3 regions of the Methylobacterium sp. FW102-HT35C08 genome follow, and region 3 is predicted to be linked to each of the others. Evidence: predicted binding sites of a transcription regulator. Region 3 holds the regulator's gene; each other region holds the start of a gene.
The links. Region 3 encodes HrcA, which represses chaperone genes, less so after heat shock. Its sites were predicted from a motif close to GTTAGCACTCNCNNNNNGNGAGTGCTAAC; they were not measured.
Positions count from the first base shown of each region.

Region 1: a site for HrcA is predicted at 2,223-2,251, ahead of groES (co-chaperone GroES). Genes of this name have one in related genera too.
Region 2: a site for HrcA is predicted at 2,018-2,046, ahead of groES (co-chaperone GroES). Genes of this name have one in related genera too.

Region 1 covers NZ_JBYTCL010000002.1:2,698,823-2,704,212, forward strand. The annotation lists gene AC3WSN_RS12840 (methyl-accepting chemotaxis protein) at 1-922, opposite strand, end outside; gene AC3WSN_RS12845 (CorA family divalent cation transporter) at 1,123-2,109, opposite strand; gene groES (co-chaperone GroES) at 2,322-2,612, shown strand; gene groL (chaperonin GroEL) at 2,687-4,330, shown strand; gene AC3WSN_RS12860 (hypothetical protein) at 4,520-4,705, shown strand; gene fae (5,6,7,8-tetrahydromethanopterin hydro-lyase) at 5,180-5,390, opposite strand, start outside.
Region 2 covers NZ_JBYTCL010000002.1:5,276,845-5,282,234, reverse strand. The annotation lists gene AC3WSN_RS25210 (hypothetical protein) at 1-275, shown strand, start outside; gene AC3WSN_RS25205 (hypothetical protein) at 746-961, opposite strand; gene AC3WSN_RS25200 (DUF3606 domain-containing protein) at 1,216-1,404, shown strand; gene AC3WSN_RS25195 (response regulator) at 1,401-1,823, shown strand; gene groES (co-chaperone GroES) at 2,149-2,436, shown strand; gene groL (chaperonin GroEL) at 2,536-4,173, shown strand; gene AC3WSN_RS25180 (transglutaminase family protein) at 4,628-5,390, opposite strand, start outside.
Region 3 covers NZ_JBYTCL010000002.1:3,386,712-3,392,101, reverse strand. The annotation lists gene AC3WSN_RS16140 (MFS family transporter) at 1-1,129, opposite strand, end outside; gene AC3WSN_RS16135 (DUF1236 domain-containing protein) at 1,495-2,316, shown strand; gene hrcA (heat-inducible transcriptional repressor HrcA) at 2,374-3,429, opposite strand; gene rph (ribonuclease PH) at 3,598-4,311, shown strand; gene rdgB (RdgB/HAM1 family non-canonical purine NTP pyrophosphatase) at 4,308-4,937, shown strand; gene hemW (radical SAM family heme chaperone HemW) at 4,976-5,390, shown strand, end outside.

The DNA.
Region 1 (5,390 bases), 690 kb from region 3:
AGACCCGGCCGACCTGCCCGGAGATCTCCTGAATCGCGCCGTTCATCTGCTCGGAATTGGCGGCCACCGACGACGCCTTGTGCCGCGCGGACTCGGCCGATTGCATCAGCCCCTCGGCGGAACTCTGCATCTCCTGGATCGCGGATCCGACCGCCTCGACGACCCGCTTGACCTCGGTCTCCATGTTCACCTGCGCGGTGACGACGGCCCAGGTCAGCATCGGCCCGAGGTAGCGGCCCTTCTCGTCGTTCACCGCCGTGACCTGCAGGTTGAGCGTCTCCGGCCCGACCTTGATCTTGGTGGTGTGCGGCAGCCGGCTGGCATCGGCCAGCATGGTGCGCTGGTGGTGCGGGTTCTTGTGGAAGACGTCGAACGAACTGCCGAGCATCGCGTCGACCTTGATCGGCAGGTGCTGCTCGATCGTCGACAGGGTCTTGCGCGACGTGGCGTTCAGGTAATCGATCTTGAAATCGTCGGTCATGTCGGCGGTCATGACCGCAACCGGCACATTGTCGATCATCGTCAGGAGGCGGGTAATCTCCTTCTTCTTCGCCGAGATGTCGGAGGCGAACTTGACCACCTTCACCGGCTGGCCCTTCGCGTCGAGGATCGGGTTGTAGGTCGCCTCGAGCCAGATCGTGGTACCGTCCTTATCGATCCGGGGAAATTCCCCGGTCACGTAGTGGCCGGCCTTCAGCCTGTCCCAGAACGCCGCATATTCGGCGGTTGCGGCATAGGCGTCTTCAACGAAGATGCGGTGATGCTTGCCGACGACATCATTGAGCGCGTACTTCATCACCTTAAGGAAGTTTTCGTTCGCATGCAGCACGCGGCCGTCCAGCGCGAACTCGATGATGGCCAAGGACCGGTCGAGCGCCTCGATCTTGGCCTGCGCCTCGCTGTACGTTGCTCGCTTGAACATGGTCACAATTGGTTCCTCCGGACGGCTCTATAGCTTCCGTTCGGTTAACAACGCGCTAATCGATGTCCAAATGCGATATCGCCATCGCTGAATGCTGCGGAAGATACGGTCTGCCGAAATGGTTTTCACGCCTTCATCGCATTAAAAATCGAAATTTGCTATAGAAATATCTGATATTGACTATAATGAACTTGCCAATATCAGAACCAGCCGCGGAGACGGAAGTAAATCACCGGCGCGATCGCGCTGAGCAGGATCAGGCCGAGCGCGTAGGGATAGCCGTAGGCCCATTCCAGCTCCGGCATGTGCTTGAAGTTCATGCCGTACATCGAGGCGATCAGCGTCGGCGGGACACCGACCACCGAGACGACCGTCAGCACCCGGAAGACGTTGTTCTGCTCGATGTTGATCAGGCCCAAAGCCGCGTCGAGGAGGAATTGCACGTTCTCGGCGAGCCGGGTCTCGAACTCGTCCAGGGACTCGATGTCCCTTCGGATCGTATCGAAGCGCCCATCCTCGGGCAGGCCGAGCCCATCGCAGGCGGCCGACACGAACGGGACGATCCGCTCCAGCCCGAGCAGGCTCGCGCGAATCTTGCCCAGCACCTTCCCGCGGTTGCTGATGCCGCGCAGGATCCGGCGCAGGGCGAGGTCGCGGCGGCGGGGCGGCGGGCTCTCCAGCCGGCGGCGGTCTGCGCCGCGGACGTCGAAGTCGAAGATCCGGGTCGAGAGGGAATCGAGTTCCGACGCCATGTCCTCGAGGGCGTCCGCGAGGCTGTCGACCAGCTCCTCCAGGACGACGAGGAAGATCTCGCTCGGGGCCGTGCTGCCGTCGCCGTCCGCGATGCGCTTCGCGGAGGAATCGAAGGCGCGGAGGTCGTGGAAACGGATCGTGACGAGATGGTCCTTGGTCAGCAGGAAGCCCAGCGGCTTCAACTGCGACGCGCTCTGCTCGAAGGTGATCATCGGCGTCGACAGTGAGAGCCCGCCCTTCACCCGCCGCAGGCGGCTCGACGTCTCGACCTCCGAGAGCGCCGCGCGGGACGGGACGCGCAGGCCGGTCGCGGTCTCGACGGCCTTGGCCTCCTCCGGCGTCGGGTCGTTCAGGTCGAGCCACACGGTGTTGTGCGCGATCGGGCTGCCGGGTTGCAGCGCCACCGGGCCTTCAGGTCCGTGCAGGCTCAGCATGAGAGCGCGTTATCCATGTGGGAGACAGAGAGCCGCAAGCGCGTCATCGCACCGTCGCGCGGGGGTGCGACAGCCTTGACTCGGAACCGGAGCGGGCCTATCTCGCGGCCGTCTTTGGCACTCGCCGAGACAGAGTGCTAACAGTCGAGTTCGCAAGCGGTCCCGCCGGCCGCATCAACGCCAACTCTAGACCTGAAGCAAGAGGGCAGCTCATGAAGTTCCGTCCGCTGCACGACCGCGTGGTCGTCCGTCGCATCGAAGGCGAAGAGAAGACCAAGGGCGGCATCATCATCCCGGACACCGCCAAGGAGAAGCCGCAGGAGGGCGAGGTTGTCGCCGTCGGTCCCGGCGCCCGCGACGAGTCCGGCCGCGTCAACGCGCTCGACGTCAAGGCCGGCGACCGCGTCCTGTTCGGCAAGTGGTCCGGCACCGAGGTCAAGATCGACGGTCAGGACCTCCTGATCATGAAGGAATCCGACATCATGGGCGTCGTCGCCGCCTGATCGGACCATCCGTCCCCGCCCTTTGAGGCCGCCTGAGGCCTTGGGGCAGAACCCAACCAGACAAGAGGCAAACCATGGCAGCGAAAGACGTTCGTTTCTCCGCCGACGCCCGCGATAAGATGCTGCGCGGCGTCGACATCCTCGCCGACGCGGTGAAGGTGACGCTGGGCCCGAAGGGCCGCAACGTCGTAATCGAGAAGAGCTTCGGCGCCCCGCGCATCACCAAGGACGGTGTGACGGTCGCCAAGGAGATCGAGCTCGCCGACAAGTTCGAGAACATGGGCGCCCAGATGGTGCGCGAAGTGGCCTCGAAGACCAACGACATCGCGGGTGACGGCACCACCACTGCGACCGTGCTGGCCCAGGCCATCGTCCGCGAGGGCGCCAAGTACGTCGCCGCCGGCATCAACCCGATGGACCTGAAGCGCGGCATCGACCTCGCCACCCAGGCCGCCGTGAAGGACATCATCGCGCGCGCCAAGAAGGTCTCGACCTCCGATGAGGTCGCCCAGGTCGGCACGATCTCCGCCAACGGCGACAAGGAGATCGGCGAGATGATCGCCCACGCCATGCAGAAGGTGGGCAACGAGGGCGTGATCACGGTCGAGGAGGCGAAGACCGCCGAGACCGAGCTCGACGTCGTCGAGGGCATGCAGTTCGACCGTGGCTACCTCTCCCCGTACTTCATCACGAACGCGGAGAAGATGGTCGCCGAGCTTGAGGACCCCTACATCCTCATCCACGAGAAGAAGCTCTCCTCGCTCCAGGCCATGCTGCCGGTGCTTGAGGCCGTGGTCCAGACCGGCAAGCCGCTCCTGATCATCGCCGAGGACATCGAGGGCGAGGCTCTGGCCACGCTGGTGGTCAACAAGCTCCGCGGCGGCCTGAAGGTCGCGGCCGTCAAGGCGCCGGGCTTCGGTGACCGCCGCAAGGCGATGCTCGAGGACATCGCGATCCTGACCAAGGGCCAGATGATCGCCGAGGATCTCGGCATCAAGCTCGAGAACGTGACGCTCCCCATGCTCGGCCGCGCCAAGCGCGTGCGCATCGAGAAGGAGAACACCACGATCATCGACGGCGTCGGCGAGAAGTCCGACATCGAGGGCCGCATCTCGCAGATCAAGGCGCAGATCGAGGAGACCACCTCGGACTACGACCGTGAGAAGCTGCAGGAGCGCCTGGCCAAGCTCGCGGGCGGCGTCGCGGTGATCCGCGTCGGCGGCGCGACCGAGGTCGAGGTCAAGGAGAAGAAGGACCGCGTCGACGACGCCCTCAACGCCACCCGCGCGGCGGTCGAGGAAGGCATCGTTCCGGGCGGCGGCACCGCGCTGCTGCGCGCCAAGAAGGCGGTCGCCGAGCTGAAGTCCGAGATCCCGGACGTCCAGGCCGGCATCAAGATCGTGCTGAAGGCTCTTGAGGCCCCGCTGCGCCAGATCGCCCAGAACGCGGGTGTCGAGGGCTCGATCGTGGTCGGCAAGATCACCGACAACACCTCGTCGGAGACCTTCGGCTTCAACGCCCAGACCGAAGAGTATGTCGACATGATCCAGGCCGGCATCGTCGATCCGGCCAAGGTGGTGCGCACCGCCTTGCAGGATGCGGCTTCCGTGGCCGGCCTGCTGGTGACCACCGAGGCGATGGTCGCTGACGCCCCGAAGAAGGACAGCGGCGCTCCCGCGATGCCGGGCGGCGGCGGCATGGGCGGCATGGACTTCTAAGTCCAAGCCACCCGTCGAGACGAAGGAAGGGGGTCGCCGAAGGGCGGCCCCTTTTCTGTTGGACTCTGCTCCCCCTGCCGCTGCCGCGGCAGGGCTCTGGTCAAGACGACGTTGTGGCCGGCCTGCATGACGTCTGCCGCGGCGGTCCGCGGCATCAGTACGGGAACGTGATTGGCGTGACCCAAGCAGGTGGCGTTCGCGTCCAGCGACGTCCCGCAGAACGTCGACTTCGCGATCAAGCCCACGATCGCCCTGAACGTCCTGGAGGCGAACGGCGTCGAACCGCCGATCACGGTGCGTACGACCGGCCTGACGGCTGGCACGGCGGTCGCCGCGAAGACCCGGGACCTCAATGTCCAGATCGCCTGGCACTGAGGATGGCGCAGCGCCGCGAGGGTCGGATCCCGTGCGTTGACGAGCCGACGCCTGGATTCTCGCGGCGCTGCGGAACCCCGCGCCGCCATTCCGGGGCGCCGAAGGCGAGCCCGGAATCCAGACCCGCTGGCGGTGCCCGACCTTGCCGCGGCGGCGTGTCTGGATCCCGGGTTCCGCTGCGCGGCCCCGGGATGACGGGGCGGGTCGAAGACACGTGTCGACGTGGATCGGTGACCGGATGAACCATCGCGGCGCGCAGCGGAGCGACCCGGAATTCAGAAGGCCAGGAATGCCGTGGGCCTGCAATGACGTCCTGCGCCGCGCGATGGCCGGCACGCGACGCACAAAAAAACGGGACGGCTCGCGCCGTCCCGTTCAAGGACTTACCTATCGGCCAAGAAAGATCGAAGCCAGTCGCTGGATCAGGCCCCGCGGTGCGGGCGGAGGCGCGCTCTGCCCAGGACCGTCCCCGATCTAAGCGTTGGCGGCGAAGGGGTGCTGCGCGGAGTTGCGCTGCTCGGTGACCGTCGAAGCCTTCGGCTCGCCGTTGACGGCGCGCTGGATCGACAGCTTGGTCGCCTCGTAGTTGTACTTCTGGATCTTGGCGTCGTCGGCCGCCTCCCAGTGGATGAACACGCCGACCAGGATGTACAGGTCGTCGGCCTCGTCCGCCGGGATGATGCCC
Region 2 (5,390 bases), 1.9 Mb from region 3:
AGGCAGGAGCCTACAGGGGCCAGACCGCGACCAGAAGCAGGAACTTCGATGACGATTATCGCGCCGCCACGAAGATCCTGAAGATGCGAATGGACGCGCGCTTCCCCGACAATTTCCATGCGCGGATGGGTACCGAGACAAACAGCATGCGTGACTTCGGGGACGAGCGGGCCGGCGCGATCGACACAGCATCGTCCACAATAGCCGAGGCGCTGCGCAGGGGGGCAACCGTCAAACAGGCGGCTGAAGCCGGTGCTGCGAGCGTGGGAATCTAAACGGCGTGACAGGATCTCGGCGACCGCCGGCGTGGCTCTGCTGGGTGATACCTCTCCGGGAAGACTCTCGCGATGCTCAGGGTTGTCGGGGCCGAGGGCTGGGAATGAGCCGAGGTCGATATCAGTGACGGTTTCACCGAACGCCTCGTTGGCCGAGTGTCGGACGAAAGCGAGGCCGCCCTTAAAACTGCGCATCTAGTCCCATCGGTCTCCATCAGGACTGGCATAAAGCTCGAGCGTGCGCATTCCGGGTCCCATATTCCTCAGTTGGCGCCAAGCATACTCCGCCATGAGGAGCCGCGCGAGCGTGACCAACTGTTGAGACTAGGTTAACAACCCTTCCCTACGCTGCATGTTGGGCGGCATCGCATATTTGGTTGGCCCCAGCTTTGCGGAGCGGCAACATGCCTCGCCAGCCGTGATCAGACCTGGCTGCGATGCTGCCCGTGATTTTTCAGATCCGGCCGGCCTCAGTGTCCTCCCGGGTTCCACACGAAGACCTCGGCTCCGCCTTCATCGAGAATGCGAACGCCATCAGGCTTTTGCGGGAGGTCCAAAGACCCGAACAAAGAACGAGCCTTCATCATCGCGGCATCCAGATCCGATGCCTCCTGCTGGATTCGCTCTAGCGTGGCATGCGCCTTATCGCCCGGCCTGATGCGGTAAAACTCGAATGTGTAGTTCATGGTCGCTCCTGCTGCGCGCTAAGCATACACGTCACATCGTATTGTGTGATGCGAACGCGGGCCTCGATCTGCATGGATCTACGACGGTCGCTCATCCGTCGCTGAAGCCGCGATTGGGAGCCGCTGTCAGTCCGCGAAGAGGTGGCAGCATTCGGCGAGGGAACGATGCAACCCTGCCGGTTGTCCCACGTTGGCAATCATCCATCCAACAGAATACCTGAGGCGCGGTCTTCGTGAGAAGTCGCGAAGCTCCCATGCCGTTCAGCTCGACAGCCGATCAAAGTCGCGCCGCCATCCATATCGACATTCATGATCACGTCGTTCGAGCTGCCTGGTCCGAGCGTTTCGGCGTGACGGACGCGCAGCTGCGCAAGGCGGTGAGAATGGTCGGCTCCCGAATCACCACCCTCTCAAGCCACCTAAGCGGGCCGTCCGGATCATGACGGCCCCCGCTGCTCTAAACCAACGGGCAAAGTTGGCCTTGCACCAGCTCGGCGTCCTCATCGTCGACGATGATGCAGTGCAGCTGATGGACATGGCCCAGATGTTGGGCGATTCCGGAATGGTCGTGTTCGAAGCGCGCAGCGCTGGCGAGGCGCTTGGCGTACTCGGGACTCGCACCGACGTGCGTGTGATGATCACTGACGTCGATATGTGTCGCGGCGACCTGAACGGCTATCAGCTGGCGAAGGCAGTCTCGGCGCGGTGGCCCGAGATCAGCTTGCTGATCGTGTCAGGCCAGAGCTACCCCAAAGCCGCCGACTTGCCAGAAGGCGCGCGCTTCATGGCCAAGCCGTACGCACCCAGCATGCTCACCGCCAACGTGTTCGACGTCGTGTCGCAGCAGAGCGGCGGCATCTAGGCCGCCAACGGCGATGGCTTAAACGGGTACACCGACGAGCACGGCGGGACGTGTAGCTGCGGGAGAATGACCCGAATCGTGACAGTATCAGCGGACTGAATCAGGCGGCGTGCAGCTGTAATGTTTGAACTGATGCGCCCGCTTCTACGAGGTATCCCGACAGGTGAAAACGCGGATTTGGTTGCCGGAATAGGATTAGCACTACCGTATGACGAGTGCTAAGGTGCATCGATCGGGCCGCGATGCTCCTCTTCGCCGCTACCTCTCCCGCGACAGCGCCAACCATGTCGGTTGGATCTCGCTTGGGAACGATCAGGATCTCACAATGAAATTCCGTCCGCTGCACGACCGCGTGGTGCTCCGTCGCATCGAAGGCGAAGAGAAAACCAAGGGCGGCATCATCATTCCCGATACGGTCAAGGAGAAGCCGCAGGAAGGTGAGGTCGTCGCCGTGGGGCCAGGTGCACGGGACGAGGCCGGCAAGATCAACGCACTCGACGTGAAAGCCGGCGACCGCGTCCTGTTCGGCAAGTGGTCCGGCACCGAGGTCAAGATCGACGGTCAGGACCTCCTGATCATGAAGGAATCCGACATCCTGGGCGTCGTCGCCTAGCTCGGATCAGGCCGCAACGGCCTTGATCCTCGACCTGCCCTTTGAGGCGCCCGCTGTGGCGTGCCTCGGGGTCAAACGACAGATGATGAGCGCCCCACCATGTCCGCCAAAGACGTTCGCTTTTCGGTCGATGCCCGCGAGAAGATGCTGCGTGGCGTCGAACTGCTCGCCAACGCGGTGAAGGTGACGCTCGGCCCGAAGGGCCGCAACGTCGTGATCGAGAAGAGCTTCGGCGCCCCGCGGATCACCAAGGACGGTGTGACGGTCGCCAAGGAGATCGAGCTCGCCGACAAGTTCGAGAACATGGGCGCCCAGATGGTGCGCGAAGTGGCCTCGAAGTCCAGCGATACGGCCGGTGACGGTACCACCACTGCGACCGTGCTGGCCGCGTCCATCGTCCGCGAGGGCGTGAAGTACGTCGCCGCCGGAATGAACCCAATGGACCTGAAGCGCGGCATCGATTTGGCGGTAGCCGCAGTCGTGAAGGATATCGGCGAACGCTCACGCAAAGTCGCCTCGTCGGAAGAAATCGCCCAGGTCGGCACGATCTCCGCCAACGGCGACAAGGAGATCGGCGAGATGATCGCCCACGCCATGCAGAAGGTGGGCAACGAGGGCGTGATCACGGTCGAGGAGGCGAAGACCGCCGAGACCGAGCTCGACGTCGTCGAGGGCATGCAGTTCGACCGCGGCTACCTCTCCCCGTACTTCATCACGAACGCGGAGAAGATGGTCGCCGAGCTTGAGGACCCCTACATCCTCATCCACGAGAAGAAGCTCTCCTCGCTCCAGGCCATGCTGCCGGTGCTCGAGGCCGTGGTCCAGACCGGCAAGCCGCTCCTGATCATCGCCGAGGACATCGAGGGCGAGGCTCTGGCCACGCTGGTGGTCAACAAGCTCCGCGGCGGCCTGAAGATCGCGGCCGTCAAGGCGCCGGGCTTCGGTGACCGCCGCAAGGCGATGCTCGAGGACATCGCGATCCTGACCAAGGGCCAGATGATCGCCGAGGATCTCGGCATCAAGCTCGAGAACGTGACGCTCCCCATGCTCGGCCGCGCCAAGCGCGTGCGCATCGAGAAGGAGAACACCACGATCATCGACGGCGCGGGCGAGAAGTCCGACATCGAGGGCCGCATCTCGCAGATCAAGGCGCAGATCGAGGAGACCACCTCGGACTACGACCGTGAGAAGCTGCAGGAGCGTCTGGCCAAGCTCGCGGGCGGCGTCGCGGTGATCCGCGTCGGCGGTTCGACCGAGGTCGAGGTCAAGGAGAAGAAGGACCGCGTCGACGATGCGCTGCACGCCACCCGCGCGGCGGTCGAGGAAGGCATCGTTCCGGGCGGCGGCACCGCGCTGCTGCGCGCCAAGGCAGCCGTTCAGCGCCTCTCGAACGACAACCCCGACGTCCAGGCCGGCATCAAGATCGTGCTGAAGGCTCTCGAGGCCCCGCTGCGCCAGATCGCCCAGAACTCGGGTGTCGAGGGCTCGATCGTGGTCGGCAAGATCACCGACAACACCTCGTCGGAGACCTTCGGCTTCAACGCCCAGACCGAAGAGTATGTCGATATGATCCAGGCCGGCATCGTCGACCCGGCCAAGGTAGTCCGTGCAGCGATCCAGGGAGCTGCCTCCGTGGCCGGCCTGCTGGTGACCACCGAGGCGATGATTTCCGAGGCTCCGCGTAAGGAGGCTCCTGCCATGCCTGCCGGCGGTGGCATGGGTGGGATGGATTTCTGACCTGCCAAATAGACCCAAAGCGCTCTCCGGCATGCCGCGATGCGGCTGGTTGGAGAGCGCTTTGGAGCACCGCTGAGTGGTGGATTGGTCTGCTGAGACTAACGACAGCTCCGCGCCGCCCTTACGGTTTTAAGGCCGTCAATGATGACCGCTCGCTTAGCGCGTCGCGAGCCGAGTTCAAACAGGAACACGGCGCGTCGCTGCGTCATCGTATGGATTCTCGACCTTAGACGGCGAGCCGTGCCGTTCGCGTCCGTTGTCCGTCAAGGGATTTAAGAACCAATCCCGACGTCGCTATCGCCCCTGCCGACTACGAACGCCGTCGGAACTCCACGCAGGATGAACGCCCCTATCGACCCTCGGCGAGCCTTGTCCGGATCAGCGTATGCAACAGACGCAGATCACCATCAGCATGCCAACCTCGACGTCATCTTCGACAACCAGCACATGGCGCCTACCCGTCGACGCTGACCTCTACGGACATGTCCAGGAAGGCATCTGCCGGCCCGACGAAGCTTCCGACCAGCGGCATAGCTTGCCTGATGTCGCGTGCGACCGCGACCGGGATCAGGTTCGCGCCGCCGACGCTCTGGTTCGTCGGATCGAATGTGACCCACCCCGCACCCGGCAGGAAGATTTCTGCCCAGGCATGCGTGGCTCCCGCATCCGCAGAGCCGAGCAACGTTCGCGACGGGTCATGGAGGTAGCCTGAGACGACCCGGGCTCCGAAGCCGAGGCTGCGCACCGCCTCGACGAGGAGCGTCGCCAAGTCCCGGCACGAACCCACCCCGAGGGACAGGGTCTCACTCGGGGACTGCGTACCTTCGTCCTCCCGAACCCGGTAGACGATGGTGCTGCCGACCCCCGCATTCAGGTCCTTGAGCAGGGACAGCGTGTCGGTCGGATAGGCCGCCACGAACCCTTGCGCCCAGGCCCTCAGGCTTGGCGATTCCTCCGCATACTGCCGAACCGTCAGACTGCCGAGGTCCGTCCATTCGTCGTCGGTGTACCGGAAGGGAAACGTGATGGCGGAACCGGCGATGGCAAAGACCGGATAGGCCGCGGCCGAGAGTTCGACCCGCGATACACTCTCCACGACAAGGCGCTCGGCCAACGACCCGAACGTCGCGGTCGCCACGGCATTGCCGGCGACGTCGTAGGCCCAGGTGAGAGTCGCGTCCGGCGATAGGCTGATGTCATTCGACAGCAGGCGCAGG
Region 3 (5,390 bases):
CGCCGAGCGCGCGCACGTTGGTCGGGAACAGCTCCGCTTTCACGATGCCGCTGATGCCCGTGTAGAACGACACCACCGCGAGCCCGAGGGTGATGAGCGCGAAGGCGAGGTAGGGATCCTTGTTGGTCCCAAGAGCGGTCATCAGCGGCACGACCATCAGCGTGCCGAGTCCACTGTACAGCAGCATGTTCGCCTTGCGGCCGATCCTGTCAGACAGCGCACCGAAGATCGGCTGGATCGCCATGTAGACGAACAGAACCACGGTCATCACCTGCGAGGCCGAGGTCTTCGGCATGCCGGCCGTGTTGACCAGGTACTTCTGCATGTAGGTCGTGAAGGTGTAGAAGCTCAGCGAGCCGCCGGCCGTGTAGGCCACGACGACCAGGAACGCCCGCCAATGCTTGAAGAGCTCGGCGAAGGTGCCGGCCGTCTCCTTGTCGCTGCTGTCCTTGGTCTCCGCCAGCGAGCGCCGCAGATAGAGCGCCACGACCGCGAGGCCCGCGCCGATGAAGAACGGGATGCGCCAGCCCCATGCGGTGAGTTCGGGCCCGGTCATGACCGTCTGGAGGAGGACCAGCACCAGCGAGGCGAGGAGCTGGCCGCCGATCAGCGTCACGTACTGGAACGAGGCGAAGAATCCGCGTTGTCCCTTGATGGCGACCTCGCTCATGTAGGTCGCCGACGTGCCGTACTCGCCGCCGACCGACAGGCCCTGCAGCATGCGGGCGAGCAGCAGCAGCACGGGCGCGAGGGTGCCGACGTGCTCGTAGGTCGGCAGGATGCCGATCAGGAGCGAGCCGAAGCACATCATCAGAACCGAGATGACCATCGAGGTCCGGCGCCCGACCCGGTCGGCGATGCGGCCGAACAGCCAGCCGCCGATCGGCCGCATGAAGAAGCCGACCGCGAAGATGCCGGCGGTCTGGAGCAGCTGGCTCGTGGAGTCGCCCTTCGGGAAGAAGGCCGGCGCGAAGTAGAGGGCGAAGAACGCGTAGCAGTAGAAGTCGTACCACTCGACGAGGTTGCCCGACGACGAGCCGACGATCGCCCAGATGCGACGCTTCCGGTCGGCTGCGTCGTCGTGGGCGCCCGGTGCGATACCGATCGTATCGTCTCTCGAGGCGGACATGGCGTCTCCGTCGATCACTTTTTCAGCCGGCAACAAGCCGCGCTCTTCTTCGCAGGACGCGACGTTACAGGTGATGACCGTGATCGCAAGTCCGTGAGGGGACTTAGCCACGACCCGTTGCAGGCAGTGTCATCGTCTTGCGGCTGTCCCAGAGAAAGGCGCCTGCATCTTCCGAGATTCACGTGCGGCGCCCAACGGATGGGATTTCGGGCTCCGCTGCTCGGCTCCGGGATGACGGGACGGACGCGATCGCCGCCGGCGGCGGTCTCGGCGTCGAGGACGCGGCGGAACGGTTTGGCCTGGGGGCTCGTTGCGGGCCGGCGCGGCGCGTCGAGGGCGCTCCGTCATCGCCAGGAGGAGAGGCCATGAAGCAGATTCTGAGAGACACGGTAGCGGCCGTGATCGTCGTCGCCGGAGCGGCCACCGCGTTCGCACAGGGTGGTCCCGGGGGCGGCGGCGCGGGCGGCGGTCCCGGCGGTGGCGGAGCCGGTGGCGCGGCTGGCGGCCCCGCGGCGGGCGGTGGCGGTGCGGGCGGCGCCGGACCAGGCGGCGGTGCCGGCGGTGCGGGCGGCGGGGGCGTTCGCGGCGGCGCCGGCGGGGCCGAGAGCGGCCCGCGCGGTGGAGCCGAAGGCGGGGCGCGCGGTGGAGCCGAGAGCGGACCGCGCAGTGCTGAGCCGGGTGGCCGCGGTGCCGAGGGGCCGGGGCGTCAAGGCGGCGCGGCCGAGCGTAACGGGGCCGGGGACCGCACCGGGCCCGGCGGTGCCCCGGGCGCCGCGGAGCGCGGCGGTCGCGACACCGGTCCCGCGGGTGAGCGCGGCAATCGCGATGCCGCCGGTCCCAACCAGGGCGGTCGGGGCGCGGCCGGCGAGCGCGGCGGCCGCGAGGGCGCCCGTGAGGGTGTCCGCGGCGGTGGGTCGGCCCGCGGCGCGGTGGGCCGCCTCGACACGCGGCAGCGCACGGAGTTCCGGAGCTCGATCACCCGCCTCGGTGTCTCGCCGCTGCGCGACGTCGCGTTCGGCCTCGCGGTGGGCACTGCTATCCCGCGGTCGGTCACCCTTCACCGGCTTCCGCCGGCGATCGTCTCGCTCGTCCCGGAATACGAGGGCTACGAGTTCATCCTCGTGCGCGACGACATCGTCATCATTGATCCCGACACCTACGAGATCGTGGACGTGATCCCGGCCTGAACGTCGGCACCGTTCGCGTGATGGGCGCCGGGCGGGTCTTAGCCTGCCCGGTGCGTCTCACCGCCCCCCGTCGAGCAGCTTGGAAACGACCCGCGCGGTGTAGTCGACCATCGGCACGATGCGCGCGTAGTTCAGCCGCGTCGGGCCGATGACGCCGACGACTCCGACGATCTGCTGCGACCCGTCGCGGAATGGCGCCGCGATCAGCGACGACCCGGAGAGCGAGAACAGCTTGTTCTCGGAGCCGATGAAGATGCGCACGCCCTCGCCGCCCTCGGCCCGGGCCAGAAGATCGATGACGTCCTTCTGGGTCTCCAGATCGTTGAACAGCAGGCGGATACGCTCGAGATCCTCAGCCGCGCGCAGGTCGTCGAGCAGGTTGGCCTGTCCGCGCACGATGAGCTGACGCGCCTCCGTCGGGCCGACCGGCGTGGCGAGCCCGGCATCGACCAGGCGCTCCGTCAGCGCGTCGAGCTCCCGCTTCATCGCCTTCCGTCCGGTCTCGATCTCGGCGCGCAGCGATCCGAGGGTCCGGCCCTGCAGCCGCGCGTTGAGGTAGTTGGTAGCCTCCTGGAGCGCGCCCGCCGGCAGTCCGGGGGGCAGATCCACCAGCCGGTTCTCCACCGAGCCGTCATCCGAGACCAGGATGACGAGGGCGCGGGCCGGATCGAGGCGGACGAATTCGATATGCTTCAGGTTGACGTTGGCCTTTGTGGTCAGCACCACGCCGGCCCCGCGCGAAACGCCTGACAGCATGGTCGAGGCTTCGGCCAGTGCCGACTCGAAGGTGTGGCCCGAGGCGGCAGCCCGCATCTGCGCCTCGATGCGCCGCTGCTCGTCCTGACTGACATCGCCGAGTTCGAGCATCGCGTCGACGAAGAACCGCAAGCCCAACTCGGTCGGCAGGCGCCCGGCCGAGGTGTGAGGCGCGAAGATCAGGCCGGAATGCTCCAGATCCGCCATCACGTTGCGAATTGAAGCCGGCGACAGGGCCATCGGCAGGATACGGGCGAGATTGCGCGATCCCACCGGCTCGCCCGTCGTGAGATAGCTCTCGACGATCTGCCGGAAGATCTCGCGCGCCCGCTCGTTGAGTGCGGCAAGCGCCTGCATGGGCTGGCTGTTCGGAAATCGGGGGTGGGGGTCTGTCACGCGGTCATCCTGTAATCCGATCATGTCCGTCCAACACGCGCGGATCAATCCACACGGCGATGCTTGCTCGCGGTGGCGCGGCGGCCTAAGAGCCCGGCCCTCGACTTCTCACCATAGAAGGGGCCTGCGATGCGGCCTTCCAAGCGTGCCGCCGACGAATTGCGGCCCGTGAGCCTGGAGCGCGCTGTGTCGCGCTACGCCGAGGGCTCCTGCCTCGTCAGCTTCGGCAACACCCGGGTGCTCTGCACCGCCTCTCTGGAGGAGCGTGGGCCCCCGTGGCTGCGCGGCTCGGGCAAGGGCTGGGTCACGGCCGAATACGCCATGCTCCCGCGTGCGACGCACGAACGCACCCGCCGTGAGGTCGGTTCCGGCAAGCCGTCGGGCCGGACGCAGGAGATCCAGCGCCTGATCGGCCGGTCGCTGCGCGCCGTGACCAACCTGCCGGCGCTCGGCGAGCGCCAAGTCACGGTCGATTGCGACGTGATCCAGGCCGATGGCGGCACCCGGACCGCCGCCATCACCGGCGCCTGGGTGGCGCTGCACGATTGCTTCGCCTGGATGCGGGCGCGCTCGATCATCTCGGTCGATCCGCTGCGCGACCACGTCGCCGCCGTATCGTGCGGCCTGTACAAGGGCACGCCGGTCCTCGACCTCGACTACGCCGAGGATTCGGCGGCCGAGACCGACGCCAACTTCGTGCTCACCGGCCGGGGCGGCATCGTCGAGGTGCAGGGCACCGCCGAGATGGAGCCGTTCTCGCAGGATCAGCTTCTCGAGCTGCTGCGGCTCGCCCGCGCCGGCACCGACCGGCTGGTCGCGCTTCAGAAGGAGGCGATCGCGTGAGCCGGCGACTGACCGGAAAGGTGGTGATCGCCACCCACAATGCCGGCAAGCTCGCCGAGATGCGCGAGCTGCTGGCGCCGTTCGGAATCGAGGCCGTCTCGGCCGGTGAGCTCGGCCTGCCGGAGCCGGAAGAGACCGGCACGATGTTCGCCGAGAACGCCGCTATCAAGGCGAAGGCTGCCGCCGACGCCACCGGGCTGCCGGCCTTCGCGGACGATTCCGGCCTGTGTGTGGATGCCCTCGACGGGGCGCCGGGCATCTTCTCGGCCCGCTGGGCCGGACCGACCAAGGACTTCACCGGCGCCATGGCGCGGATCTTCGCCGAGCTGGACCGGCGCGGCGCGGCGGAGCGCCGGGCGCATTTCGTCTCGGCGCTGGTGCTCGCCTGGCCGGATGGCCACGCGGAGCTGTTCGAGGGCCGGGTGTTCGGCGAGCTCGTCGCGGCGCGAGGCTCGGCCGGGTTCGGCTACGACCCGATCTTCCGGCCCGACGGGCATGAGCGCACGTTCGGCGAGATGACCGCGGACGAGAAGCACGGCGTCGATTGGCAGAAGGGCGCGGGGCTCTCGCACCGGGCGCGGGCTTTCGTCGATCTCAGCCGGGCGTGCCTCGCGCCCGCGTCCTGATTGCCAAACGGGCCGCGCGCGCTCACATCCCGGCGATCATGACACCGACCGGCCCGGACCACCCGACCCGCGACGCGGGCTTCGGGATCTACCTGCACTGGCCCTTCTGCGCGGCGAAGTGCCCGTATTGCGACTTCAACAGCCATGTCCGCCACGCGGGCGTGGACGAGCCGCGCTTTCTCGACGCGTTCCGGGCCGAGATCGCCCACAACGCCGCCAGCACGCCGGGGCGCAAAGTCACCAGCATCTTCCTGGGCGGCGGGACGCCCTCGCTGATGCAGCCCGCGACGGTCGCCGGCCTGCTCGAGGCCGTGGCGGGCCACTGGAGCTTGGCGCCCGACGCGGAGATCACCCTGGAGGCGAACCCGTCGAGCGTCGAGGCCAGCCGCTTCCGCGGCTACCGCGCGGCCGGCATCAACCGCGTCTCGCTCGGCGTGCAGGCCCTGAACGACG